Regions from separate parts of the Robertmurraya sp. GLU-23 genome, predicted to be linked through region 3. Evidence: riboswitches for the same ligand, from Rfam matches in the RefSeq annotation. Region 3 holds a riboswitch; each other region holds the start of a gene.

Region 1 (7,442 bases), on a different contig from region 3:
CAATTGAATACGTGAAATCCACGTTAAACAATGCTCTATTAAGTAATCAAACCATCTATACTAAATCTGTGCCTTTATCCTATTTACGTCCACTTGTGTTTGGAGGGGAACTCTATGAGGAAATCTTCCAAGAATCTAATACATCTTTGACACAAGGGAAAAGATTTTATTTTCGAAGTTAAATACTCGAATGGAGTTATTAAGCAAGATAAGATACAAATACAGATCATAGGTGATGTACTCTATGAAGGATTCCAATTTCATAGAAGATATTAAATTAAAAGAACCATGGAGAAATCTATGGTTCTTTTAGGTTTTTAATTGATTATGAATTAATTAATGATATAATTATTTTAAAGTGATGATAGGTTAAAAGAACTGTACTTTTATAGGTGTTGCTCCTTGTATCGCGCATAAATACCCGTTATTATAGTAGTATCAAATTTTCTTTCTATTATTTTTTTGCGACCTTATAGGTTAGCGGGTGTTTAAAGTAACGGTTCTTTGGGGCCAGGTATATAAGACATAGTGTTATTTACTATGCTCTTTTTTACCGCTCCAACGAGCCGTTTTTTTGTTGTCTACATACTAATTATCGTTGGAGGAGATCATGATGAAAAAGTTATTAAGTTTTCTACTGTTAGGAATGTTGGTTTTATCAGGATGTGGAACTGAGGAAGCAGTAGATAAGGAGAAAGATAAGGAAAAAACAGTAGAGGAAAACAAAGAAGCAGAGAAAGAGGAGAAAGAAACAATAGAAGAAACCGAGGAAGAGGTAAAAGTTGAAGAGGGAGAGAAAGAGGATACTACTACAGAAAGTGGAGCGGTTGCTCAAGAAGATAAGAAAGAAAGTAGTCAATCTGTTGCTTCTAATAACCAAACAGCAACAAAATCAACTCAGACTACAAATAAATCTACTTCAAATACAACTACTTCTACAGCTAATAAGCCTAGTACAAGTAACTCAACACCTACTCAGACAAAACCTAGTACAACAACTAGCCAACCAGCACCAAGTCAGCCAACGACTACGCAACCAAGTCAACCAGCGCCTAGTCAGCCTGCACCATCACAACCAAGTCAACCGGCTCCAAGTCAGCCAGCGCCAGCACAACCAAGTCAACCGGCTCCGAGCCAGCCTGCACCAAGTCAGCCAGCTCCAAGCCAACCAGCGCCTAGCCAGCCAACTGAACCAGCTAAAAGCTCATTAGAGACTGCTGTTCAAAATGCGTTACCTGGTGGTTATACAACTGGTAGTGACGGTTCTTCTGTCCTCATTCTTAGAGGAGGGTCACAAATCGCTAGCACTTTACCGGGAATTCTCACATTTAGTGCTTCTTTAGGTGGAGGAGATATGGATGCTTCTATGAAAGGTGCTACAGGTGTAGGAGGAAGCTACTCTGATATGAAAACTGTAGTAAATGCACTTTTAGCGGGTGAAATTACATCGCAAAGTGGAAGCACATCTGGAATGAAAAGAAGTGGAGTTATCTATTTAACTTGGTAACTAGAACTTTGGAAGATAAAGACTATGATATTCATTCATAGTCTTTTGACTCGAGTGTTTTACTTATCAAAAAGAGGTGATCATTTTTTGAAAGCAAGAAAATTGAAAAACGTCATACTATCAACTCTTGCCTCTTTATTGTTGTGTTCAACCATTTTTGATTATATCGCACCTCCATCCGTGGAGGCTGCTGAATCAAGAAAGGTTTCTGTTCCTTCTGGAACAATCAATAAATATATGAGGTGGGAAGATCCTAAAATTGTTTCTTATCCTAACAGCGATTATGGAAACTATCCATCAACTTACCAATATAATGATGGAGGATTTACAGGAACACTTACTGCAAAACGAATCATTCTTCGCCCAAAGCAAAAGGACTATCATCAGGATGCTATTTATCGTACTGAGTATCGAACTTTTACCAAAACTTACTCAAATATATATGGTAGAAAGCACGATGAAGATGTAGTTTACTGGCTGGGGATCAATGAGGATGGGTACAGCGGGAATATACCAAGGGTGTCACTTTCATGGACAGATAATTGGGCACGTGGCAGAACTGCTTCCCTGACTCAATATTGGACTGATTCTAATTATCGAGAATTTGCTAGTGAAGCGCCTGTTCCTACTACATATAATGGAACTCATTATGATGGTGCCACTGGCCAAAACGTATCCTACTCACTTCCAAAAAGCGGTGGTTTATATTCCATTGAGAATACAAAAATGTGGATTAGGTACCGTTCATTGGGTAGATCGGATTGGTACGATAAGGCGGCAAACTATTATTTGGGATTTATGTCTAATAACGCAACTTCTTATTATGCAGGGAACTGGACTGATCCAATGCCAGGAGAGGCTCCTGACCGATATTATGGGTTGCCAAGAAGTCTTTCTCCCTCTGATGTAAGATTAGTTGCCTATGGGTGGGATGAACCAGGAGTTGTCCACGCTGATTTTTATGCAAGTCTAGGGCCATTACAAGCATCACGTTTAGAATATTCCAATGGCTCCTATTATTGGAAATCAGAAAGCGGAAAGCTTAACAAGTACAGACGTGGGGTTTGGATTGACTACGATTTAAATGTTCCAGTAAGTAAGTATAGACAAGCTTATTCTGGAACTTTTGCTCTTCCTGACTACATAGTAGACTATACTGGGACAGCGACTTATGAGGGTACTTTATCAAAAGAGGTGTTTGACCATTGGGATGAGTACTACACTTCCGACCAATGGGATGTAGAGGTTGAGTACGAGGGAACAGTTTATTCAACAAACCTTACAGCAAAAACCATAACAATAACAGACACGAATAATTCTCCAGTAACACACTTAGTAAAGGGAAGACAATATAAAGCCTCTATGGTAGCAGGCAATAACGGTGAATTAAATGTAGGAGCTTATAAAGTTGGTTTCTATGAACAAGGAAATCGTAAAACACAACTAGATATACCGTCGCATAATTCTGGTAGCGACCAGACCTTAACCTATACCTTTACAGCTGAGACATCTGGCAATCGAACTTTTATGTTTAAGGTGGATGACAATAATGTGATTGCTGAAACCAATGAAACGGATGCTGATAATACTAAACAGGGAACTATTCTAGTTAATACGTTGCCAACCGTTGATCTCACTTATACTCCAACTGATGTATATGAAGGCGATACCGTACAAGTCTGTTCTAGACCACAAGATGAAGATAACAACCCATTAACGGTGAAGATCTTTATTAAAAAGGATAATGGAACAGAATCCACAGTTCTTTCAAGAACAAATGTTGCAAGTGGAGTCGAGCAATGTTATTCATTTGTCACAGAGGTTGGAAGATACGATATACGAACAACAGTCAATGATGGTTACGATGAAATTGGAACCTCTACATGGTTCTATTCTAAACCTTTAATTATTAATGGATACGTTAACCATACGGAACTTTGGAAACAGCAGCACTTAAAAGAGGGAAATCAACCTAACCAGTTTTATAGTGGGGAAAAGTTCTTGCTGGATGCAGAAACCTCGCCATATCCGACAAACTACGTGAAAGCAACACTCAAAGCGAGTCGAGCAGACCAATCACTTGTTAATACTTCCGTGCCATTAAACTATCAAACAAATATTCTCTATAAAGGGGAATTGTATGATGTAACTTTCCTCGAATATCCCAAGAACTTAAAGGTTGGACCTGCAGCTTTTGAATTTGAAGTTCAATACTCAAATGGAGTTGTAAAAAAAACAACAGTATACATTGAGATAATTTCAGATTCCTTTAAAACGTTCAGGATACACAGAAGATTTTAAGATTGGAGCAGATGTATACATCTGCTTTTTTTATATTTCTTAAACATTTCATGATAAAATAATAGTGTACCTTATAAATTTAAGAATAGATTAATATACATATTGGATAATTGATAGATAACCACTTAATGATTCCTTATTGGTAACAATTTCCTCCGCATTACCCATCCAAAAATATTTCCACTATCAAAATTCTGTATTATAATCATTTTAGTCTGATAAAGGATAAAAATATAAATTGGTATTTATATTTATATAGATATATACAAACATGGGTAAATTGAACTAAAAATATACCATTTTTGGTGTATTTGGTATATTATAGGTAAGGAATAATGAAATTCTGAATTATACAAAGTGATAATTAATAATGTAAACATTGAATCAGATACTAAACCAATGAATTGGGGAAGCTGAGAAATATAATCTTTATTTGGACACTTGGATTATGTGGAGCAACTAGTGTAACCGACCCTCTTAGTATGAATTAAGAGGAGAATGAATAATGAAAAACTTAGGGAATTTAGAAATTACAAACTTTCAATTTACAAGTTACTGTATGAATAAGGCAGTAACCTTAACTTGATTAGATAATATTCTATACTTTTTTAAATTTGTACCCTAATATATTGTGAAAATCTACAATAATCAATTTTCTAATTATGTACACTATAGTTAACACACGAATAAAAGGATGATATCTCATGACAAATGAATCAATTATAAATGTACTTTATTATATTAAAAGAGTGGTATTTGAAGGAGAACACGAATCAGTAACAGAACTAATCTACGTAACAAAAGAGATTCATTCGTGCAATAACGGGATCTCTAATGTAACACCTGAAATAATTGCTTCTTCTCTTAGAGAAATTCCTTTAAGTCAAATTAAAAAAGAGAAGTTATCTTTTGAAGAAAGTGAAAACAAAGTATACATTTCAGAAGAACAAGCTTTACAATTATCTAATCTAGCTAAAGTGGAAGTAAACCCAGAATTTATTGAAACTGTAGCAAATTTACTATAATGTCTTGAATCCAGGTACCAAAAAATGATAAAATTTGATTATAGTTTTTTTCTAATTTTTTTATTTTTTGGCAACCGATCATTTGGTTAGCGGGCATTCTATTTTAAACTACAAGCGTCCTTTAGGGATGAGACTCAAACACTATTAACATTAGTAGTGTTTATTAAAAGTCCATTCTTAAAGGGCGCTTTTTTGCGTGGTTTTAAATGGAGAGGGAAGTTAAAAAAACTATCTTAAAACATTAAGAAGGGGCGTTGATTTATGGGCTATGTATCTAGTTGCAAAAATTCTTGTGAAGAGGGTTTCTACAAGAAGAGTGGGAGAGTCTTTTTTTCTAAGGATTGTATTAAGAGGCAGTTAGGAGATGATGAACATGTTTAAAATTACTTGTTTTGCTCCTATCGAGCCTGTTGATTTAGAAAAGAGACTAAAAGGGATCTATTTTAAAACGGTAAAGAAAGGCTTTGAATGGTCCATGGATGGAGCAAAGTTTCGAATTGAACCTTTTGAAAACCAACCACGAACCACAATGAAGGCCTATCGAGTAAGTTTTGATGGAGAGTTACATGGTGGACTTTACCTTTTTGATCTAACCATTGGTTGTCTTGAACCGCTTGTAACTTGTGTGGAATGTATTCTGGAGTACCCATCTATGAAGGATGTTGATTGGTTCAAGGAATTAAGGAAAAGGCCGTCATATCAAATGATTGACCCTAGAGGACTTTATATGAAGAAAGGGATAAGTGCTGTTGTATCTAACAACTCTTTAACTCTTAAACTTCATAGTAGAAAAAACAAAAACTTAAAATTGGCGGATTCATTAAATGAGATTGATATTCTTCGAGAGGACTTAGTTCCAAGCGAAGGTTTCGATCTTTTTTCGTGTTTACAGGAGGAAATTGCATGATGATGATCGAGTTTTATACGGGGATTGAGACACAATTTGTAGTTACTGAAAACCGCATTTATCGAAATGGAGAGGTTATTGCTGAAGGGGACATTCATGTTTATCACCTTATGTTAAATGATCATGCGTTTTTCAACATCGATCAAGGTGAAAACAACCCACCCTTATTCCTTAAGTTGGATAAGGTGACAGCAGTTTTACCTAGTCAGGAAGTGTACAGAGGAGAGAGACGGAATCGAACTGCTTTTAAAATGTCGTATTTGGTTCGCAAGCATGAAGAATGGATTCGTAACGAAGAAATTATTTCTGCAGTAGATGCTACTCATGCACGACAAATTTTAAAAGCTCAACATGGTAGTGATTTACGTGGTATCCGAACTACTCATGTTGCTTCTCTTATTGATTCGCTCTCTTCAGTTCAAAATCAAATATAAGGTTAAGGTGATTACACATGGCAGAGTCTAAAAAAAATCGATTTCTAGATTATTTTAATTGTAACAAAGGCCGAGTGCTTCGATTGCTAAAGCAAGAAGGAGAATATCAATCTTTCTCTCCTGAGCATGGCTATTTATATCTATTAGAAGTTGGGAAGGTAGCTGGCAATGCACTCATGTTACAAGTGGGCGTGAAGTCAGGTGAATTAATAATCTTAGATGTTGTGACAGCAGCATAATTTAGGAGGAATTCAGATGAAAAAAATAATGTTTAAAGCAACATTAATGAACCCATCAACAATTTCTGATTGTTTTATTGGAGAGGATTGTATCATTGACTTTCTTTATCAACATCGTGATTGTAGCAGCATTTTATTAAAAGGTGAAATGAATGAATTTTATCTTAAAGCTGAGTATGGAAAAGTCATTGATTGTATCGACAAAGAAGTAGAAGAACGAATTTCTACTTCTTTGAAAAACATTGAGGCAGCTGATAAAGAGCAAAAATGGTCCCCTTTGGAAGTTTTTAAAATAGACTTTGAAGTATTTTCCCTGGAATCTGTTTATATCTATTCACCGAATAGAAAACAAGTTGAACAGGATTTTGCTCTTTGGTCTATCTTTGATCCGATGGAGATTTATCAAGTGGCATAATATAAACATTTTACTTACTTCATAAGTAAACTCCCTTTCTAGTGGGGCTCTTACAATAAGACTCCCGCCATGCTAGATAGGGGGTCTATGAGGTGATAAAGATGGTTAAGAAAAAAGGACAAAAGGCGAATAAACCTTCTATTGCAGCTTCTCTCATGGAGACATTCATCGAGGATGGGTATTACCCAGAACTGAAACAATCAGAAGGAAAACTAAAAAAGCTTTCATCTTCCATACGAGAACAATTGAAATCGTCAGAAGTGAAGCGTCATGAATTTACGAAACATGGGTTAGTCGGTCGATTCATTGCCAAAAAGGTATATGAGACCGACTATCTTGCTTTGAATGAGTATTTATATGACGTGGGATTATTGCTTCAGGTAGTTGAAATTGATAATAAGGCTATTAAAAGCAATTTCCTCTACTATGACATGATCCAGGAGTTTAAATTGGAAGATACATTCTTTGTGAAACCGAATTTTAACAAAGTAGGGAAGGAGTTAAATAAGCTCCCTGACTCATTTGTGATTTCGGACGATTGTGCGATTGATGATCTGGCCAGTCAAATAGTCATGTTAAAACCGCGCGTCAAAGAACTAAAGAATGATTATGAA
Region 2 (7,442 bases), on a different contig from region 3:
CGCTTCACTAATTCTTCGATATGCTGATTTGCTTTTGCAAGCTTCTGTTCAAGCTCCATTCTTCGATTCATGGAGCGAATGCCAAACGGTGAAATGAACATAATGACCAGAAACGGAACAAAATAAAGGATGTCTTTTGAAAAATGTATGTTTCCCATTACAAAGTGATAAACAAAAGGAGCTAAAAGGACAGCAATTAGACTAAAAAAAGCTCGTTTAAACTTCATTTTTTCTCGGTAATACCCAATAAAATTAGCTGGGAAGAATCCTAGAAAGATATGATTAAGATCGTAAAAACAACTAAATATAAAAATAATCGACATTTGAACAGCTAGCCAATAAGTGAATGCCCTTTTTCCTGTAGTAAAATAAAGCTGTCGGTAGGTGATTAAAAAAAGGAGTACCAGTCCGAAGCCGATGATTTGCTTCGGCCCAGTCTCCGCAAGTAAATAGTTAATGGGAAAAAGAACATAAACCAAAAAGATGTAGGGGAAAAAGCCAAATTGCTTTGGAAAAATCCCGATCGACTTTTTCATATTTCATCACACCGCTTCTTGTTTACTTCGAATATACTTCGATAGTAACATGAACAAAGCAAGATAGGCGACTAATATCAGAAAATTTGTCCAATTAGGCATCCCTCCTTGGACAATCTCCCATGCACCACTCCCAAAATGAAAAGCGGGGAGTGATTTTCCTATTGTTTGCATCATCTCAGGCATGATCTCCAAGGGCATCCACATTCCGCCGGTAACCGCAAGAACCATGTATAACACATTGCTAATACCAGCGGCTGTTTCTACTTTTTTCATTAAACCAATTAATGTTCCAATAGCCAGGAAAGGTAAAGAACCGAATAAAATCCATAATCCGCTAGCGATCCATTCCAATGGGGTAAGGGATACGCCATTAATGATGGCACCTGAGGCAAAAATAACCGTAATGGAGAGTACATGAATGAAGGTTTGACCAACCATTTGAGCCGCAAAATATACACTTTCTGATAATGGAGTCATGCGAATATACTTAGACCAGCCTTCTGCTCGTTCTTGAACCATTCGGATGCCAAGCGTCATAATGCTAGAACCCATAACGCTGAACACAGTCATGGACATTAAATAATGAGCGTCCCATGCGGAAGGATTGTCTGGGTTCGTATTGACTACATTGGTAAAGATATAATAAAAGATAATCGGCATAACTAAAGACCAAAAGAGAAAATACTTATTTCTCAGGATTCGTTTTATTTCCATTTTGCATTGTAATAAAAAAACATTCATTTTAGATAATCTCCTTATTAGTACTTGTTAGCTGTTCAAAAGCATCTTCCAATCTTCCACGTTCAATTTGTATGTCATGGGCGCCAAGCTTTTCTTCAAAGAGAATCGCTAATACTTTATCCGCATTCGTCGAATGCACATAAACTCGACCGTTGTTTCGGGTGATTTGTTGGATCTCTGGATATTGGTACAATTTTTCATATGACAGGTCAGGATTTAAGATGAATGAAACGGTTTGGTTGGTTATTTTTGATTTAATTTCCGACGGTGTCCCATCAGCGACAATCGTTCCGTCTTTAAAAAGAAGAATCCGCTCTGCAGCATCATCCGCCTCCTGCAAATAGTGAGTAGAGAAAAGAATCGTCTTTCCTTGTTTGGCTAGGGCATGAATGGTCTGCCAAAATCGGTTTCTTGATGAGATATCCATACCTACTGTTGGTTCGTCAAAAATGATGAGATCGGGATTTCCAGCAAGGGCAAGGGCAAAGCTAACTCGACGTTTTTGACCGCCTGATAACTTGTCTGCCAGTGTTTTTAAATCTTGATTTGTAAGACCGGTTAATTCAATAAGTTCATCAAGTGAAAGAGAATTAGGATAATAGCTTCGTATAAGGGTGAGTATTTCGTGAACCTTTAAGCCAGGCATCATACTAACTTCCTGCATCATTACACCAATTTTCTCACGTACGTTCTTGTTTTTTGGGGGAAGTCCAAAGATCTGTATGCTACCTGTTGAGTGTTTAAGTAAACCTAAAATCATGGATATCGTAGTTGTTTTTCCTGCTCCATTCGGTCCTAAGATGGCCACTATTTCTCCCTTATTAATCGAAAAGTTGATATGGTTAACAGCTGTCTTTTGCTGGAAAGATTTTGATACATTAGTCAAGCGAATGACCTCGTTCATATTTGAACACCTCCTGATTTGATACTCTCATTGTATAATCATGGAAAAGGTGATTTTAGTAAGTGATGTCATGAAAATCAGATGACAAATGTCATTTTTACAAAGGCTCTTGAGATCATATAGGGAATCATCATAAAATGAAGGGTATAGCATTTGAGAAGATAAAGGTGATGACATGATACACAACTATGAAGGTGAAACCATCAGTTACAATATAAACTACAAAAAACGTAAGTCTATTGGAATTACCATAGATGTTTATGGAAATATTGAGGTACAGGCTCCTAAAGGAACACCCAATGCTTATGTGCTTTTATTTATTGAAGAAAAATGGGAATGGATTCAAGAAAAGTCTAAGGAAATGAAGGCGAGAGCGCTTGGACCACAGGAAAAGGTGTACGACCATGGCGAAAGTTTTCTTTATTTAGGAAATACTTATCCTATTCAAATCTGTCACGACTCCAATCTAGTGCAGAATCAAGTGAAGTTTGAAGAAAATAAACTGCATATCTATGTAAAAGAGTTAGAGGAAGAAAATATCAGACAGGCATTAAAGCGTTTCTACTATCAGCAATGTAAGGCATTAGTGGAGAAGAGTATCAAGACTTATCAAATCAACTTTAAAATAAAGCCAAAGGGGATCCGTATTAACGACAGCAACCGTACATGGGGAACATGTGATTCCAACCAACAGTTAACATTTAACTGGAAGCTTGCAATGGCCCCCCAAAGGGTAATTGATTATGTGGTTGTGCACGAGATGTGCCATATGTTGCATTTAAATCATGATCGTTCTTTCTGGAGACTTGTTGGGAAAATAATGCCTGATTATAAGGAACAAGAAAATTGGTTAGCTTTTTCGAGTTGGAAAATGACTGTGTAGTAAGGGGGAAGTCTTCTTTTTGAAGGCTCTTTTTGTCACCAATTGGTTATTTTTACAATCTGTATTCATATATCTATCCATCAATATTGCGAGTATAATAGTACTAAAGTAGTAATTATTCCAATTACGAAAAGGCAAATCTACTGAAAGGTAGAGACGCAAAACCGTGGGTCTAAGGTGAAAGCTAAGATTGCCAGGTTATCGAATACAGCCAGAGATGGCTTTCACGAAGTGCTAGAGTGCTACGTGAAATTGGAGGAAGAAAAAATGAATAGAGAAGAGATGTTTGATAAAAGATTACTTATTCGTGATATTCTGAATACCCTATGGGTTATTATTGGACTGTATTTATTAGGGACTGGTATACACCTTTTTCTTACTACGTATGATAAGTGGTTGTTCTTTTTAGAAGTGATTTTATTTCCATTATTTAAGTTTATCGCTGTCATGCTGTGTGCAGAGATCTATATGAGAAAATTCCGAAAGCACATGGACTACTTGATCATGATTGTCATTACACTTTTTATTAGCATTATCATTATTAGTATTTACGATAAAGTAATTTTGATGGTTTTACTCATTACTCCTGTTCTGGTTTCATTGTTTTTCTACAATAAAAGTATCATTCGATTTTCTGTGTTTATATCAATTCTCACTTTTTTAGTCATTTATTTTTTCTATGAACCGATACATGCTTATATGGATAATGCAGATTTGATTATTATCATATTAATTTTATTGGGGATTTCACTACTTATAAACAGCCTGATGAAACATAGTGATCAAGTAATGAAAGAACTAGTAAAAACAATAAAAGAAAAAAATGATCTGTTCTCTAAAAACGTTCAAATGGAAAGGCTTACTCGGTTAGATCCGGTGACCGAATTATATAACCACAGGTCTTTTCATGAACAGTTGGATTCGATTGTAGGTTTACGATCACCAGATGAGTTAAACGCTCATGTAGCAATTCTCGATATTGATAATTTTAAACAAATCAATGATACGTTTGGTCATAGAGCAGGAGACAGTGTCATTATCGAAGTTGCAAGGCAAATTAAATTTTTCTGTGTTGGTGATGACTTTCCTTCCCGGTACGGAGGAGAGGAATTTGGAATTATCACAATGGGTACATTGGAAGAGGATTTTATTAAACGTGTGGAAAACATCCGGGAAAGTATTGCAAACACTAGTTTTCCAGAGCTCAAAGGGTGTCAAGTAACAATCAGTATTGGTGTTCAAAAACTGTTGCCTGGTATGAACAAGGAAGATCTATTTAAAGGGGCAGATACAGCACTTTATACAGCAAAGAGAACAGGGAAAAATAAAACGGTAGTAAAATAGAACAGAGGTGACAATGGAGGGCTAACCATTGTCACCTTTTTAGTGGGGGAAAGTGCAGAAACTTGACTCCATTTCCTTGTTATAATCGTAGGTAATAAATAGAGTAGTTTTTTATGTAATGGGGGGGCGCAAATGGACGATAAAGAAATAAGTAATATGAGGTTAAAGCAGTTACTTGTCACCAACATTCTTATATTTTCAAGTGTTACATTATTTTTCACTGTAGTTAAGATCGCTTCCATTTCAGCCTCCCAATTTTCGTTCATTTTGGGTATACTTTTGGGACTTCAAGGAATTGTTGGGCTTATAAGAGGGGACACAACCAAGTCAGTGATCCCCATTTTCGAGAAGGTAGCCGTTTATGAAAAGGAGAAAATGGGCAGTGAATGGTACAAAGAAAGGAAAACAAATTTCATTTGTAATATTATCCTGGGTGGCTTTATGTTTATGCAATCCTACTGGAACCGTCGTATGCCAGAGCAACCCTTTGAATGGGAGATCGCCTTTTTAATTACAGTTCTATTTATCATTCTATTAGTGATTAATATCGCTTCTATCATTCGTTTTCGTAAAATTGACACCTCCATAAATAGTACGGAATTTAAAGGTTATACGCGAAAATCAAACGCAATAGGAGTGGCAATAGGTATTATTCTCGCTATAATACTTGGTGTAATCACCTTATCTTTTGTTTTTCTATAAGATAGCTAAGCGGCAAAGAAGGAATACTTGCCGTTTAGCATCTTTACGTTTGGATTACCTTCCAATTATCATTGACGGTAGCTTTTATTGTGCCATTCTTGGAAAAATAATTAGCAAGCAGTTCAGTCATGTCGGTTTGAATTTCCCTGATCACTTTCTTTCCTTTATACATAGAATAGTTTCCTCCGCCGGTGGCTCGATAATTATTCATGACCACGTGATACATCTGCTTCAGGTTCAAAGCTTCACCATTTTTCATTAGAGAAACAATTCGTTCACCAACTGGTTTTCCAACATCAATTGTGTATTGAATGCCTTCCCACATATCATAATTATAATGCTGTGGCTTAGGGTCGATGAATTGGGGATTCACGGCTATTTCTCCCTGATCGTTCACAATAAAATAAGTGGCGCTTTTTTCTAATCCGTCCTTAATATCCTGACCTGATAGCTCTAATACCGTCAACGTATTTGGATAGATATAATTTGAAACAATATCCCTCATCGTTACGTTTGTTGGAAGGCCAATCGAATGATTGCTGAACAGAGCGGTGTTGGATATCTCAACATGGCTTGCTTCCATTTGCACACGGTTGATAAACTCTATAAAAGGATGTTCCTTTGTGCGAGCAAGAAAGGGATCTTTTATGATCATATCTCCTTGAATATGTCCGATGGGTTGATCGAGCCATGATTGCGTTTTCTCTTCGTAAGGTAAAATCAAGCGTACTATTTCCTCATCCTCTCTCCATTCTTTAACCGGAACAAGAGAGGCTTTTTTAGAAAGACACTTCCATTTATGATTTTGATCCATGGTAAACTCTATATCAACCTGCCCCATAAAAGCTCCAAAGTTCCCAGGTTGAACAATCGTAACACCGTTTAGCTCATCGGCCAATAAGCGGTGCTGATGTCCCGTTAATAATACATCAATACCTTCGACTTCTTGGCATAGTTGATAGGCTTGGTTTTCACCTGTGATCGCTTCGGTTGGTTCTCCAGTTTTGAGGTTTCTTTCGAAGCCGCCATGATAAGAAACAACGAAAAGGTCAGGTTGTTCGGTTTCCTTAATATGAGGGATCCACTTTTCAGCGCTTACCACAGCATCCTCAAATTCTAATCCTTCTATATGTTCTGCTTTTTCCCAGTTTGGGATATAAGGCGTGGTTAAACCTAAAATGGCCACCTTTATGCCTTCTGGGTAGACTTTTATCGTATAGGGCTTTCCAAAGTACGGTTCTTTAGTCTGTTTATTAAGTATATTGGCAGATAAAATGGGAAATTGAGCTTCAGAGACACTTTGTTTTAAAGTAGACAGGCCATAGTTGAACTCGTGATTTCCAATAATAGCTGCATCATAATGTAGCTGGTTAAAAGTTAGAATCACGGGATTAGGTAAATGACTTTGCTTTTTTACATAATGATAGGTTAATGGTGTGCCTTGAATACTATCACCATTATCAATGAGAAGGAGGTTTTTTTCCGTTCTACGGAGGTGTCGTATATAGGTAGCGACTTTGGCTAAACCAATTGATTCGTATGTATTGGTTCCATATAAAATAGGGAAGATCTGTCCGTGGGTATCACTAGTTTCTACTATCGTAAGTTTAGCGTATTTGTGATAGTTCATTTCATTTCCCCCTTAGCCTTTCATGGTGTCATTATACAGAAAAAGGTGCATGACCACAAAGGTCAGCACCAATACTATTATTGCCATTCGGTATGGAAAATTCCATCCCGATCATTTCGCTCATACGTATGTGCACCAAAATAATCACGTTGGGCTTGTAAGAGGTTCGCATGTGAACGACCGGTTCGATAGCTATCATAGTAGGTGAGGGAAGCACTTAAACAAGGGAAGGAGATCCCTGATTGAATTCCCTCACATACGATATTTCTTAATCCTTGTTGGTATTTCTTGACCTTTTCAGCAAAGAAAGGAGCAACAAGCAAGTTAGAAAGCTGTGGATTCTCTTTATAAGCTTGGCTAATGACATTCAGGAACTCCGCTCGAATGATACAGCCACCACGGAAAATGAGCGCAATATCTTCTAATGGAAGATTCCAATTATAAAGCTCTGAAGTAGATTTATACTGGTTGAAGCCTTGCGCATATGCACAAATCTTCCCCATATATAAGGCTTGTCGGACGTAATCAATATATATTTCTTTGTTCCGCTTCGAGTGCAGGGTAGACGGTCCTTCTAACATTTCTTCAGCAGCCACTCGTTCTTCCTTTAATGAAGAGACATAACGAGCAAACAGTGATTCGGTAATGATGGAGGTAGCAATGCCATTGTCAATCGCTTGAATACTTGTCCATTTACCT
Region 3 (7,442 bases):
CTTTACCACCCCTAAACTATTATGCAAAAGAGTTTTTGATTAAACCTCAAGATATGGTAGAGCTTGAAAATACAATCAGTGATGTTCTTATATATATTTCAAAAGAATTTAACGTACCTATCAAGCCCAGCATTAATCTCTCTAAGGATTGCGATGCGATATTAAAGCAATATAAATTTGAAATAGAAAAGAATTGGAATGAATGGTACAAGCTTGCTTACATGTATTTTCAGAAGTATGGAGATTTATTGGTACCTTATAAATATGTTGCTCCTAATGGGAAATGTTTGGGCACGTGGATCCTTCACCAAAGAGCAGGAAAAAATAGTTTGGTTGACGGTGGAGGTTTAACAGAAAAACAAATTAAAATGTTAGAGGAAATAGGAATGGTCTGGAATACCATAGAGAGCCAATGGAATCAATGTTTCGAACAAGCGAAGCAGTTTTATTGGAAACATGGACATCTAAATATCCCTATTAAATATGAGATAAATGGACTGAAACTTGGGGGATGGATTTCGGAACAAAGGAGGCTATATGCAGGTCATAGAGGCAGTCTAGACTTAGATAGAAAACAAAAATTAGAATCAATCGGTATGATATGGAATTCTTTTGAAGCTAAATGGGAAGAAATGATTTTGTTAGCTAGCAGGTATTATGAGGAATATGGTGATTTGCTTATTCCACAAAGAGAATCATATCTTGGTGAAAAACTTGGTAGTTGGATTTCAGACCAACGTAGAGCATATAAAGGCCAAAGAGGTAGATTATCAGCAAGCCAAGTCAAAAGGCTAGAGAGTATTGGGATGACCTGGGAAGCACCAAAAGGATTTGCAGCAATTAGCAGAAAAGAAAGCTGATATTAAACTAGTAAGTTCTACTATAAACCATTAGTAGGACTCGTATATAAAAATTAATCCCCTACAAGACTGTAGGGGATTGTTTATCTCTATTCAGTTACTTTTGAAACAGTAAATATAACCCCTGATGCCTGGCTATATTTCAAATTATATCGAATGTCACTCTTAGTAACCGTTGTTTCATTGTTTTCAAACTCATACGACTTATCAAACACACGCAATTCCACTAGCACATCACCAATCTGGCTATCTTTCTGTTCAGGTTGAACAGTACCAATAAGTTGACCCATCCCTAAAATAATATCCATCCCATCCCGTTCTTTTCATTTGTATTTTACATTTCTAATTAATTAATTCTATTTTTATTTCTCTTTTTAGCATGATACATATTTTTGTCAGCTTTAGAGAATAAGCTGGTCATATTGCCCAAAGAATGATCTTCGAAAGAAAAGCCGATCGATAATTTGATTTCCCTCTTAGAGGTTTCATTATACTTTTTAAACTCCTTTTTTATTTCATCGACTAGTTCTTTCGCGGTGACCTCTGTAGAATGTTCAAGTATGAGAGCAAACTCGTCTCCACCAAGTCTAGTAACTGTTACTACATCTGAGGAGAATCTATTGAGTAACCACGCTGTTTCCATGATGATAAAATCTCCCTCTTTATGTCCGAAATGATCATTAATATATTTCAACTCGTCTAAATCACATATGATAATGGCTATAGAAATATCTAATATTTGATCAAACTGTTCAAATTTATATTCAAAGTACTCCCGATTATATATCCCAGTTAAAGAATCGTGGCTAATTTGATACTGCAACTCCTTTTCTAACAGGATTTTATCGTCGATATTTCTTAAAACTCCTTGTATCGCAACAAGCTTTCCATTTTTATAAATGGGTGTAGCATATTCTTCAAAATATCTATATTCCCCATTTTTATCAAGCCATCGCTGTACAATACTCTCGTCAAAATTTAGTTCTCCCTTAACTTTTTTTTCAAGAATATGAAAATCATCGGGATGAATATCGATAAAGGGTATGTCGGAATTCTTAAAGGCACGCTCAATCGAACCTGTTCCAAAAAAATGTTCAGCTGAAGGACTAAGGTACTTGAATTCTCTTTTTGGATAAACCTGAAAATAATATAGAAAATCCCTTGTATTTTCAATTATGTGAACAAAACTTTTCTGATTTTCTATTATCTTCTTTTTTTGATTTTCCCATCTTCTATATAAAAGAGGGATTATCAAACTAACTATAGCCATACCTGTAATTAACCCTGATGTAAACTGTATGCTCATTTTAGACCCTCATCTTTTAGAATATATTAAAATATAAATCATACTATTAAGTAAATGGATGTCCTTTGTTCCTAGAGTACTTAAGATAATAAAAGACCTACCGCTACCGATAGGCCTTGAATCACTTTAATCGGTAACTGGCTAACTTAGTCGAATACGACCTTAGTCCCTATAGTTTTGCGTCGTCATTTTTCAATGAGTTTGCCTTTTTTTATTATTGAGTAAATAGTCCTGTTTCTATTATAATAGCTAAATTTTTAATATCAATAAAAGTTACTTTGAACCAAATAATCAAGAGGTGTTTATATGAAAAACTGGCTAGTGCGACACAAGTGGGATATTCCCCTTGCTATTGTATTCTTGGTATCTCTTACAATCATCCTTCAAGTACAACCTGAAGGAACTTCTTGGCATTTTCTAACAATTCCTCCATATTTGATACTTTCATCGATACTAAGGAGCATAAGAAAAAAACAAATCAGACAAGAAAGTAGAGGTCGTGCCTAGTGGCTCGGCTTTTTTTATTTTTTTAAATATTTATCAGATAACGTCTATATGAGAAAATTTTCAAGATTGATTTTGAAAATCTTAATAGTAGTAATTGACAGGGCCTTACAAGTTACCAATGATCCTTTTACTGAAGTGAAAAAGGATATTTTTAACCTGAGGAACTACGCAAGAAGAATAATACTAAATAATTTACTAGATGAGAATTGATCATTAATAAGAAAATCGTACTATATCAGTATTTATATAACACATAAACTATATAAATTTTTAGAAAAGTTAGTTTTTATACTTGTAAGCCCTTCCAAATGATGTTATGATTCGAATATAACCAGTAAATATTTTAGTAAATGAAAAGTAAAATATTTACGGGAGTTGACAAGAACATGAAGAGGGTTATGAGATGGCTACTATCAAGGATATTGCGGACAAGTCGAATGTATCAGCATCTACGGTTTCACGGGTGTTAAATAACGATGATACGATTTCCGTTCAGGATGAAACGAGGGAACGTATTTTCCAGGTCGCTAAGGAGCTTGGATATGAAACGATTTTAGAAAGACGGTTGAAACAAAAACAGCAGACTTCGAAACATATCGGGATTATCGTTACCCAATCATTGGACGAGGAGATCAATGATCCCTATTTTTTATCCATCCGCCAAGGGATTGAAATGGAACTTGCGAGTCATGGGATCAGAACCGTTACGTTCCGTTTACATGAAACGGAGACCAATCAAATGATTGACGGGCTCGATGGACTCATTGTCGTCGGTAGGGTAAAAGAGATGGCGCTCAAGGCCATCTGTAAAGTGGAAAATGTGGTGTACATTAACCATTCGCCTAACGAGGATCTGTATGATGCGGTTGTGATTGATTTTGAAAAGGCCACAGAGAAAGCAATCAAGCATCTATTTTCAACTGGCTACAAGAGAATCGGGTATATCGGAGGGAGGGAGAAGGAGCATAGTAAAAATCAAAAGTTCAACTCTGAAGATAAACGTCTCACCACCTTTGAACGCTTGATGAAAGAACAAAAAATGTTCGACCCGGAGAGCGTATTTATCGGTGAGTATACCATGGCACAGGGGTATGAATTAATGAAAAAAGCGATTAATATGAGGAATTTTCCCGAGGCATTTTTTATTGCCAGTGATCCGATGGCGATTGGGGCGTTAAGAGCATTACAAGAAGCCAATCTCAATGTTCCTGAAGATGTTGCCATTATCGGCTTTGACGATATTGAAGCTGCCTCATTCGCAAGTACACCTTTGACGACCATCAGAGTGCATACGAAGGAGATGGGGAAAACAGGAGTAAAACTTTTACTAGACCGCCTGAATGGGAGAGAGCTTCCATTAACGGTGACCCTGCCGACCACATTGGTGATCCGGGAGAGCTGCAAGAAAAATTAATAACTTTTTAGGAGGTGGTTCTCGGAATTTACGACCATGTATATCTGTTCAATGATTTCATGCCCACCCTGCACAGCATGAAAGCTAACAGGGTGCAAAGTGACTGCCATCACATTGCATTGGGCGAAAACTAACAATCTACTCCACCTATGAACGGGAGCTAATTCTATTATATAGTTGCTCCCAAACGTCAGCAAGAAAATGAACTCATTTTAATAGGTAATTTTACTTATTGTTTAAAAAATGACTGAGGGGGCGTTTATTTTGAAAAAGCTATTAAAAACGGTGGCGGTCGCAGCCGCATTGACAACGATTGTGACTGGTTGCAATAAGGCTTCCAGTGGTAATGAAGCAAACAGTGATATGACGGTTGTGAACTTGTATTCGACGGTAACGAATGAAGCAGATAAAATCACACTGCAAAATGTCGTAAAAAAGTTTGAAAAGGAAAATCCTGATATCGATATTAAAGAAAATTATCCTGCTGACGGGTATGAAGGAATGCTGCGAGTCAAAATGGCTGCAAATGATATGCCTGACTTATTTGATACCCACGGCTGGGCGATTCACCGTTACGGGGAATATGTAGAAGATTTAAAAGATATGGACTGGGTGAAGGATCTGGATCCAGCACTGGAGCAAATTTTAAAAGATGAATCTGGAAAAGTTTATGCGTACCCTCTAAACCAGGCAAAAGACGGACTTACATATAATGCAACACTGCTAGAGGAATATGGAATTGAGCCGCCGACCACCTTTGATGAGTTCTTGACAGCACTTGAAACCATCAAGAAAAAAGGAAAGGGCGAAGTGACGCCACTTTGGTTTGCTGGTGCTGATAAATCCGCATTCGGACAATATTTTGATCAGTTTTCCACACCACTTCTAATTACTGGAGAACAAAACTTCCAAAAAGAATTGCTAGATGGGACGTTTGATTGGTCAAATTATACGTTTTTAGCAGACAAACTAAAGGAAATGCACGATAAGAAGCTCCTGAATGAAGATATATTGACGGCCCAGAATCATCAGATGGTCGACTTAATGGCGCAGAACAAAATTGGATTTATCGTTGGTGGCGGAATGCTTGGTCCTTCTGTTGAAGAGTTAAACCCAGAGGTCAAGCTTGGGGTGATTCCAATGCCTGTGATCGAGGAAGGCGACGAGCCGAGCTGGATTGGTGGGGAGCGTCATACCTTAGCGGTTTGGAAAGATTCTAAAGTCAAAGAAGAAGCGAAAAAGTTCTTAGAATTCATTTCGCAGCCGGAGATTGTGAAAGAGATTGCGGAGGGGACGTCTCTTCCAAGTGGTCTGACGAATACGGAATCGAAAAACTATTACTCTGAATACTACGAAAAGTACGCGGATGTGAAAGTGGAACCTTACTTCGACAGAATTTACCTTCCTAGTGGTATGTGGGACCCAATGGGTGCTACGGGTCAGGAATTATTGTCTGGAACAATGACACCGGACGAAGTTTCGAAAAAGATGGAAGAGGAATATAAGAGATTGCTAGCGCAGAAGAAATAGTTTTGGGATGGAGGGGGGTAGCGCCTCTCCTCCTAATCTAACATTCTAGGAGTTGGTGACGGTGATAGGAGTGGAGACAAGAAGCAAGTCGATGGCCGGCTCTTCTGTAGAAGTGAAAAGGAACCGTAAAAGGCGGAAGGAATCCTCGCTTTGGTGGATGTATCTTCCAGCTTTAGCTGCTGTCTGCTTTTTCATCCTTTATCCATTTTTAAACGGAATTAAAATTTCTTTTACAAACTGGAACGGGTTTTCACAAACGTACGACTATGTTGGGTTTAGTCAATATACGAGGATGCTGAAAGATCCGGATACGTGGCTGGTCGTGAAAAACACCTTGCTGTATGGTGTTGGCAGTACCGTTTTACAGAATGTGATTGGTCTTGGGTACGCACTTTTATTAAATCAAAGCATTCGTTTTAGAAATTTTACCAGAACGGTTGTGTACCTTCCGGTTATTATCAGCCCACTGATTATGGGGTACATCTTCTACTTTTTCTTTGCCTTCCAAGGAGGGGCACTGAATGATCTACTTGTATTTTTCGGAATGGATAAAATTAATGCATTAGGCGATCCAAAAATTAATATTTGGTTGATCGTTTTCGTTAATACCTTCCAGTTTGTCGGAATTGCGATGATTATCTACCTGGCTGGATTGCAAAGTATCTCTAAGGATTATTACGAAGCTGCACAAATTGACGGAGCGTCTAGTTTTCAGCAATTTAAAAATATCACCTTGCCGATGTTAATGCCTTCCATCACCATCAACATGGTGATTAACATTATTGGGGGATTGAAATTGTTCGATGTAATCATCTCACTGACAGGCGGTGGACCGGGCTATGCTTCGCAATCCATGTCTACGTTTATGTATGACCTTTATTTTAATAGACAAGATGCGGGATATGCCGCGACGCAAGGTGTATTTATGGCAATCATCATTTTGATCCTTAGTCTGGCCGCGCTTGTGTATTTCAAACGGAAGGAGATTGAGGCGTAATGGACTATATGGGTAAAAAGAAAAAGTGGTTACTCTCAGGAGTCGCGCTTTTGATCTCAGCCTTTCACTTAATCCCTTTTTATATTTTGATTACGACCGCGTTAAAGGAAAGGGGAGACTTTAGTTCGAAATGGGTGTTTCCCAAGGTTCTGGCGTTTGAGAATTTTGCGGAGGCGTGGGAAACGGCGAGTCTTGGCAATGCGCTTTCGAATACCACGATTATTACCTTTGTAAGTGCGTTATTATTGATTGTTTTTGGCTCGATGGCCGCCTATCCCTTAGCTAGAAGGCAGACGAAACTAAATAAATTAGTTTTCATGATATTTATTGCGGTGATGGTGATCCCGCCTTTAACCGCTTTAGTTCCATTGTATAAGCTTGTAGTCGACATCGGAATGATGAATACTCTCGAAATTGCCATCTTGAATAACGTGGCGTCCTTCCTTCCATTAACCATTTTCTTGTATTCCGGCTTTATTCGCTCGACGATTCCAAAGGAATTGGAAGAAGCCGCAAAAATGGATGGTGCTAGTACACTGGGAATCTTTTTCCGGATTGTCTTCCCTTTGTTGAAGCCGGTTACGGCATCCATCTTAATCATTTCATGTGTATTCATCTGGAACGATTACCAATTCGCCATTTTCTTCCTTCAAGCAGAGGAAGTGAAGACAAGTACCGTTGCGCTGGCAGGATTCTTTGGGGAAAATGCCAACCGAATGAATCTTGTTGCTGCTGCAGCCATCATGGCTGTCCTTCCAATGGTCGTATTGTTTCTGCTATTGCAGAAGCACTTTGTTAAAGGCTTGGCATCTGGATCGGTTAAAGGAT
Region 4 (7,442 bases), on a different contig from region 3:
GCGCAACTGCACCAGACGAGCAGCAAAATGACTCTGATAGCACTGAACAATCTAAAGCTCAATCTCAAGGGATGACCGAAGAGCAAAAGCAGCAGCTAGCAGAGCAAGCAGAAAAGGTTGAGCTCCAAGCCATTCAAGCAAAGGTAAACGAGTATATTACTACCAAAGGGTTAGAAGACAAACTTGAGACGACACTCGAAGATGACGGATTACACGTGACGATACGAGACAATGTTTTATTTGAATCAGGAAGTGACTCTGTTAGAACCCAGGATTTAACCATTGTTAGAGAAATCTCAGATTTACTCGTTATGGATCCAGCCCGAAGTGTTATTATCAGTGGACATACAGATAATGTTCCAATAAAAAATGCACAGTTCTCATCTAACTGGGAGCTAAGCGTCATGCGTGCTATTAATTTTATGAAAATCTTACTTGAAAACGACAAGCTTGATCCAAGTTGGTTTAGTGCGAAGGGATACGGAGAATTCCAACCTATCGCTTCAAATGAAGATGCTGCTGGAAAAGCGAAAAATCGTCGTGTAGAAATTTTAATTTTACCAAGAACGGCAGACTGAGCCTACAATAGGTTCAGTCTTTTTCTATTTTAAAAATAAAAAAGGGTCACTCCAAAAAGAGTGACCAAAAAGAGATACAAGGGATTATTCATTAGGAAGCGCTTACAAGAAACGCAAAACACAAAAACTAATCGTTGTTATTATCAGGTTGTGGTACTTCCGGCTTACACATTCGATCCATTAAAATCCCAGCAAAGAGTATGCATGCAATTGGAATGGTAAAATTCAAGATGTGAACAACGGTCATGGAAATACCTCCTTCACACATGGTTGAATCTACTTTAATTATAGTGTTTTTTCACAAAAATAGCAAACAAATTTCATAAATTATACAAATTTAGCAATTGACAACAATCGGGTTTCAAGAAATTAGATATATTTTTCCAATAAGTGAGAATAATAAGGGTAGTAAATGTTCAAACAAAAGTTTATAATAAAGACAAATGTCTATATTATCATGAGGTGAATTATGAGTGATAAGGAAGCAACGATACTTGGACTGATTAAAAGAGATCCATTTATATCTCAAAATGAGTTGGCGGAAAGGACGGGCTTATCTCGTTCAGCTGTTGCTGGTTATATTTCTTCTCTTACAAAGCAAGGAAAACTATTAGGTCGGGCCTATGTATTACCTAATAAAAAACAGGTGATTTGTATAGGTGGAGCGAATGTAGATAGGAAAATGCAAGCGATCGATAAGCTGCAGTTAGGAACATCCAATCCTGCTAGCACTAGTAATTCTTGCGGAGGGGTTGCAAGGAACATTGCCGAAAACTTGGGAAGACTAGGATTAGATGTTTCTCTTATGAGTGTTGTAGGTGATGATCATGAAGGGAAATGGTTACTAGACTATACTAGGGCTTACGTTGATATAGAGCCTTCGAAAATTCTTCCAAATGAAGTAACAGGAACGTATACGGCTGTTTTAGATGTGGATGGGGAAATGGCGGTTGCTCTAGCAGATATGGGTATTTATGATTCTGTTGATTTAGAGTTTGTTGAAAAACGCTGGGGTTTTCTTGCATCAACAGAGCTTGTGATGCTTGATACAAACTTCCCTTCTGACGTACTCGCAAAAGTAATTGATCGTTGTAGAGAAGAAGCGATTCCACTCGTGATTACTCCTGTTTCAGCTCCGAAAATTAAGAAGTTACCACAAAATCTTGATGGTGTGGCCTGGCTAATAGCAAATAAGGACGAAGCAGAGGCTTTAGCGGAGAGACAAATTAAAGAAGAAGGTGACTTTTTTAAGGCGGCAGAAGCAATTATGAAAAAAGGCGTTGAGAGAGTGGTCATTTCTCGCGGAGACAAGGGACTTATTTATTTTACAAAGACAAATGAAGCGGGTGTACTGTTACCGCCAAAGGTAGATGTTGTAGATGTAACGGGTGCAGGAGATGCGCTGGTTGCAGGAATTGTCTATGCCTATTTACGCGAGTTAAAAACAGAAGATGCCTGCAAAATTGGAATGGCATGTTCGATGCTAACTTTAGCAACAGAGGAAACGGTTAACCCGACATTGAACCATCAACAGCTACAAGAAGCTTTTCAACATAATTTCCACTAAGGAGAAAACAAACATGGAAAAATATTTAGAATACTCACAAGAAGTTTTAGAAGCGAAAAAAAATAATGTACCAGTCGTGGCATTAGAGTCAACGATTATTTCTCACGGAATGCCGTACCCACAAAATGTGCAAACGGCAAAGGAAGTAGAGGATATTATTCGTAAAAATGGTGCGGTACCAGCTACAATTGCTATTTTAGACGGAAAAATAAAAATAGGCTTATCAGACGAAGAGTTAGAAATGCTTGCTACCCGAAAGGACATTGAAAAGGCGAGCCGTAGAGATTTACCATACCTAGTAGCGACAAAGAAAAATGGAGCAACAACAGTAGCAGCAACGATGATTTGTGCAGAGCTTGCTGGCATTGAAGTGTTCGTAACCGGTGGGATTGGTGGAGTTCACCGTGAAGCTGAAGTAACGATGGATGTTTCAGCAGATCTTCAAGAACTCGCTCAAACCAATGTGGCTGTTGTGTGCGCAGGTGCGAAGTCTATTCTTGATATTGGTTTAACATTAGAGTATTTAGAGACTCATGGGGTGCCAGTGGTTGGCTTTGGTACTGATGTTCTTCCGGCTTTTTATACAAGAACAAGTCCTTTCCAAGTGAACGTTCAAGTGGAAGATGAAAAGGAAGCAGCGAGCATGATTCGTACAAAGTGGGAATTAGGATTGAACGGTGGAGTGGTGATTGCTAACCCAATCCCGGAAACAGATGCTCTTGAAGAGGAATTTATCAATAATGTGATTGAAACGGCATTAACAGAAGCAAAGGAAAATGAGATTGCGGGTAAAAATGTCACTCCATTCCTTTTAGCAAAGGTAAAAGAACTTACAGAAGGAAGAAGCTTAGAAGCAAATATTGCATTGGTTAAAAATAATGCTGATGTTGGATCAAAAATAGCAGTTCAACTTAACACTCTATCTTAAAAATATTTTTGAGGAGTCAGTCTCACAAGGACTGATTCCTTTTTTTTTGCATAAAAATAGTACTAGATTTACAATTTTGAAAATGTACACTGTAACGAACAATTTGTTCTTAAAAAAATTATAAAAGTAAGAAAGAAGGAGAAAAGAGCTGAAAACTAAAGGGAATTGTTCATTATAACGAAAAAATGGTCATTTTAGAGTGTTTAGTTTACCCTCACATCCGTCTAAAATAAAAGTAAATTATTCTTTATATAGAACGAAAAATAATAGAATAAGAAACGAAAACTATTAGAATAGTAGGTGGCGGGAATGTACCGGAAAAACTGTGACAAATGTTATCGTCCATCATACAGCAGTTCGGAAGCAGGGGAATGGATCTGTCCGATATGTGGTCATAATCTAACAAAGTTACCTTTTTTTGATGCGGTTACACTTGAAAGGGTACATGTAAATATCATTCCTATCCAAAGAAAATTAAAAGCATATGAGAATCAAAAACTAGGAATAAAGACTTAATCATTAAAAGTCAGAAAATTTTAAAAATGATTTCGACAGTGGGCGACATGAAGACTTATGATTTTTGTGCTTGATCTTACAAATGTAAAAAATTGTATAAATTCTTTAGGGCTCAATTGTTCCTTATGAAGGTCCTTGTCGAATAGTGTAACTAAAAAGTTGGGAAAGTTTTTAAGTGTATGACAAATTTTTACACAATTTACTAAAAACGAGTAGTAAAATGATTGATAAGTGAATCACATGGGGAGAGCAAAACACAGAAAAAGGCAAACCTTCTGAAAAGGGGGGACGCAAAGTCGCAGGTCTAAGGTAGTTAGAAGTTTTTTTGCTAAGACGGCTGGACTGCCTGGAATACGATTGTATTTTAGGGGGAGATTGAGGAATGTTGGAAACGAGTGAAGTGACGTTAGAAGAACTAGACTATGAGTGGATGATGTTGATTCTTGAAGCAAAAAAGTTAGGTTTAGAGAAAGAAGAGATTAGAAGATTTTTAGGTGAGAATGAAATTAGAGGATAAAAAGAAACTAGCTTACATAGCAGGTTGTTTCATACATAGAATGAAAGTATTTCCGTTAGGGTCGGACCGTATGGGAATGCTTTTTATTTTGGAAAAAAAGACAAAATCACCTGGATTTTGTCTTTTTGTTTTAGTTATTATTTGATTGATTACTTCTCCATTTATTAAACTCAAGAAACTCTTTAAACTGATCCTTTGAAACCCCGGAGTTCATAGCCTCTTTCACAAGCTTCATCCAATCAGAGTCTAGTTCATCTTTATTTGGATGCTCGTGTATAAGATGGTCAACTGGTACATGAAGGACAGCTGAAATTTTCTCGAGAAATTGGATAGACGGATTCGTTTGTAAATTTCTTTCTAATGAACTTAAATATGATTTAGCGACACCAGCCTGTTCAGCTAGCTCAGACATGGACATTTTCTTTTCAAGACGAAGTTTCTTAACACGATCTCCAATCATCTAGATCACTCACCTATCTCTCTGTATGAATTCATAATAGCAAAAAAAATTCGTTAGTTCCATATTCAGAACGAAAATAGTAGGTTCCGTTCTTAAAAATTCTTTAGTTAGTCACAAATGGATAGTTATTACGGTTCTAGTGATTAAAAGCTGATAAATAACTTTTAACCCTTCTATGTAGCATTATACACAATACCATTCGTATTGAAAGTGATAATTGTGGGCGTAACTAAAAAATTCCCACTGTCCACCCCAGACGCACAAAACCACCCCATCTGTCCACGAACGGTGACAGACACCACCAAAAGACAGAATGCCCATTTTGTCCACGGAGGGTGTCTGACACCCTTTTATACCCGGGATGGGGGTGGGTGAAACCTATTTTTTTTGTTCGACAAATTCTTTTTTTGTGTTTGTTGATTTTAAAGGGGGGAAGGGAATTCAATCAAACGTTTGATTGACTATTGTTTGAGGTTATCTAACAAAATTAGACATAGGAATGCTTTGCTAATATAGACCGTTAGAGAGTACAATATAGACTATACATTATTGGGATTTGGGGAAGTGAGATAAATGATTGTATTAAAATCACCTCGTGAAATAGAGGCCATGAAAAAAGCAGGGGAGCTTCTGGCTGCTTGTCATAAAGAAATAAAAAAAATGATCCGACCAGGAATAACAACTTGGGAAATTGACCAGTTTGTTGATAAATATTTAGCACAGCATGGTGCAATTGCTCAGCAAAAGGGGTATAGAGGTTACGAATACGCCACATGTGCTAGTATTAATGATGAGATATGTCACGGCTTTCCGAGAAAAGACCCTCTAAATACAGGGGACATTGTTACAATAGATATGGTTGTCAATGTGAATAGCGCCTTAGCAGACTCTGCATGGACATATATCGTTGGAGAAGCTTCTGAAGAAACAACCCGCCTTGTAGAGGTAACTAAAAAGAGCTTATTCAAAGGAATTGAAGCAGCCGTCGTAGGAAATCGAATCGGAGATATCGGACATGCGATTCAAACCTATGTGGAAGGAGAGGGATTCTCGGTCGTAAGAAACTTTATTGGCCATGGAATTGGCCCCTCCATTCATGAAAAGCCGGATGTTCCACACTTTGGACTACCAGGAAAAGGTCCTCGCATAAAAGAGGGAATGGTATTTACGATCGAACCGATGGTTAATGTTGGAAGCTATGAAACAAAGATGGATTCCAATGGTTGGACCGCTCGTACTGTGGACGGAAAAAACTCAGCTCAATTTGAGCACACCATTGCCATCACGAAGAATGGTCCGATCATTCTTACAGATCAAGGTGAATAATCAATCCATATCAACACAAAAATATGAAGTAAGATGGAGGAAGACCCATGACAGAAAACCATGAAACAGAAAAAAAGAAAATAAGCTTACAAGAAGCCATTAAGCAACAACTAGAAAAAAAGAAAAATCAGCAAGCAGGAGGAAAAGCTAGCGCAAACGGTCCTGCAACCACGAAGAAAATGAAAAGCCAGCAAACCAAAAAGGTGAGCAATCAACGCCGTAAAATGGGTGTGTAATTAGGCAGGACCTAAAATAGGGAACAACACGTAACTCGTGCTGTTCCCTTCTTGTTTAAAAAATACCTTATTCCTCATCTTGTACTTCTCCATCGCCAATCTCATCTTCTCCTGGTGCGTCGTCACAAGCAACAACAGACGTCACTAGAAAACCAGCAAGTAAAACCATAAGAAGTTTACGTATCATTCTAACATCCTCCTTTCAAAATATGGATAACTCCGTCATATTATTTGAAGGTCCGACCCAAACTATTCCCCTATCAATCCTATAGAAGAAGCGAAACTTAGGAGTAAAGGGCAATAGAAATGCTGATGAACAATTTGTATACTAAGGGTAATAATGATTGTAGAGGGAGTAACCATGAGATTAATTCGAATTGATGAATATGAGCCACGCACCATGCAGTTGGCCAAACCGATTTTTGATCGGCAGAAAAGGGTCCTCCTTGCAGCAGGACGCTCGATCCATCCAACATACTTGCAAAAGTTAATCGATCTTGATATTCGATATTTATTTATAGAGGACGCAGAGTCATTCGGAATTTCGATGGAGGAGATGCTCGATGTTCCGACATGGGTGGATGCAGTAGATGTATTACAGGCGGTTTATAAAGCTGTAGAGAAAAAGGAAGAACTTCCGATTCGACCGATTCAACAGCTCGCGATTAAGCTAGTTGAGGAAGTAAATAAAAGAAAGGCCATTCTTTTAATTCCGGCCTCTTCATTAGCGGAAGATCTACGCGAGTATGCCCACTCGGTTAATGTCACACTTCTTGCGTTGCAAATCGCGAAAAAATTTCAAATCTCTCAAATGCAAATTCGTGATTTAGCAGTCGGTACATTGCTTCATGACATAGGAAAAGTTCTAACTCCTTTAGAGGATGATCATCCGAGGGTAGGGTTCGAATATTTACGAAAAACAAGAGAAGTGAGTTTGCTTTCTGCACATGTTGCCTATCAGCACCACGAAGCCTTTGATGGTAGTGGAGTACCTAGAGGGTTACGTGAAAAAGAAATACATGAATTTGCCCAAATCTGCAGCATTGCCAATCTTTACGAGAATGCATTATCGAAAAAAGGAATTCCTCCCCATGAGGTGATGGAGTATGTAATGACAAAGAGTGGAACGCTTTTTAGTACGGATCTTGTTAAACGATTTGTCCAAGAAGTACCACATTTTATTCCTGGCACGAAGGTCATTTTAAATAATGGGCGAAAAGCGATTGTCACGAAAGTTAAAGGAAATCTTCAAAGACCGTTTGTACGATACTTAGATTCAAATGAAGAAGTTTCGTTAGGGGAAAATCACACATT

Evidence for each region. Region 3 has a riboswitch for cyclic di-GMP ahead of ACVBAX_RS15460 (sensor domain-containing diguanylate cyclase). Riboswitches for the same ligand answer to the same signal wherever they lie in the genome.
Region 1: another riboswitch for cyclic di-GMP. It lies ahead of ACVBAX_RS13725 (hypothetical protein); the one in region 3 lies ahead of ACVBAX_RS15460 (sensor domain-containing diguanylate cyclase).
Region 2: another riboswitch for cyclic di-GMP. It lies ahead of ACVBAX_RS11740 (GGDEF domain-containing protein); the one in region 3 lies ahead of ACVBAX_RS15460 (sensor domain-containing diguanylate cyclase).
Region 4: another riboswitch for cyclic di-GMP. It lies ahead of ACVBAX_RS24375 (anti-repressor SinI family protein); the one in region 3 lies ahead of ACVBAX_RS15460 (sensor domain-containing diguanylate cyclase).

The regions. Positions count from the first base shown of each region.
Region 1 covers NZ_JBRKCV010000007.1:195,502-202,943, reverse strand. The annotation lists gene ACVBAX_RS13735 (hypothetical protein) at 611-1,507, shown strand; gene ACVBAX_RS13730 (CARDB domain-containing protein) at 1,595-3,808, shown strand; cyclic di-GMP riboswitch class II at 4,208-4,290, shown strand; gene ACVBAX_RS13725 (hypothetical protein) at 4,513-4,833, shown strand; gene ACVBAX_RS13720 (hypothetical protein) at 5,207-5,740, shown strand; gene ACVBAX_RS13715 (hypothetical protein) at 5,737-6,174, shown strand; gene ACVBAX_RS13710 (hypothetical protein) at 6,192-6,413, shown strand; gene ACVBAX_RS13705 (hypothetical protein) at 6,430-6,828, shown strand; gene ACVBAX_RS13700 (hypothetical protein) at 6,921-7,442, shown strand, end outside.
Region 2 covers NZ_JBRKCV010000006.1:29,296-36,737, forward strand. The annotation lists gene ACVBAX_RS11720 (histidine kinase) at 1-536, opposite strand, end outside; gene ACVBAX_RS11725 (ABC transporter permease) at 543-1,280, opposite strand; gene ACVBAX_RS11730 (ABC transporter ATP-binding protein) at 1,282-2,184, opposite strand; gene ACVBAX_RS11735 (M48 family metallopeptidase) at 2,360-3,067, shown strand; cyclic di-GMP riboswitch class I at 3,191-3,273, shown strand; gene ACVBAX_RS11740 (GGDEF domain-containing protein) at 3,335-4,411, shown strand; gene ACVBAX_RS11745 (hypothetical protein) at 4,544-5,113, shown strand; gene ACVBAX_RS11750 (bifunctional metallophosphatase/5'-nucleotidase) at 5,157-6,743, opposite strand; gene gnd (decarboxylating NADP(+)-dependent phosphogluconate dehydrogenase) at 6,821-7,442, opposite strand, start outside.
Region 3 covers NZ_JBRKCV010000009.1:114,454-121,895, forward strand. The annotation lists gene ACVBAX_RS15450 (Helicase associated domain protein) at 1-860, shown strand, start outside; gene ACVBAX_RS15455 (hypothetical protein) at 950-1,168, opposite strand; gene ACVBAX_RS15460 (sensor domain-containing diguanylate cyclase) at 1,207-2,166, opposite strand; cyclic di-GMP riboswitch class I at 2,296-2,382, opposite strand; gene ACVBAX_RS15465 (LacI family DNA-binding transcriptional regulator) at 3,077-4,087, shown strand; gene ACVBAX_RS15470 (ABC transporter substrate-binding protein) at 4,352-5,617, shown strand; gene ACVBAX_RS15475 (carbohydrate ABC transporter permease) at 5,709-6,614, shown strand; gene ACVBAX_RS15480 (carbohydrate ABC transporter permease) at 6,614-7,442, shown strand, end outside.
Region 4 covers NZ_JBRKCV010000027.1:15,798-23,239, reverse strand. The annotation lists gene motB (flagellar motor protein MotB) at 1-578, shown strand, start outside; gene ACVBAX_RS24390 (carbohydrate kinase) at 1,048-2,145, shown strand; gene ACVBAX_RS24385 (pseudouridine-5'-phosphate glycosidase) at 2,159-3,073, shown strand; gene ACVBAX_RS24380 (hypothetical protein) at 3,383-3,589, shown strand; cyclic di-GMP riboswitch class I at 3,845-3,939, shown strand; gene ACVBAX_RS24375 (anti-repressor SinI family protein) at 3,972-4,106, shown strand; gene ACVBAX_RS24370 (helix-turn-helix domain-containing protein) at 4,237-4,566, opposite strand; gene map (type I methionyl aminopeptidase) at 5,140-5,892, shown strand; gene ACVBAX_RS24360 (hypothetical protein) at 5,940-6,128, shown strand; gene ACVBAX_RS24355 (HD-GYP domain-containing protein) at 6,490-7,442, shown strand, end outside.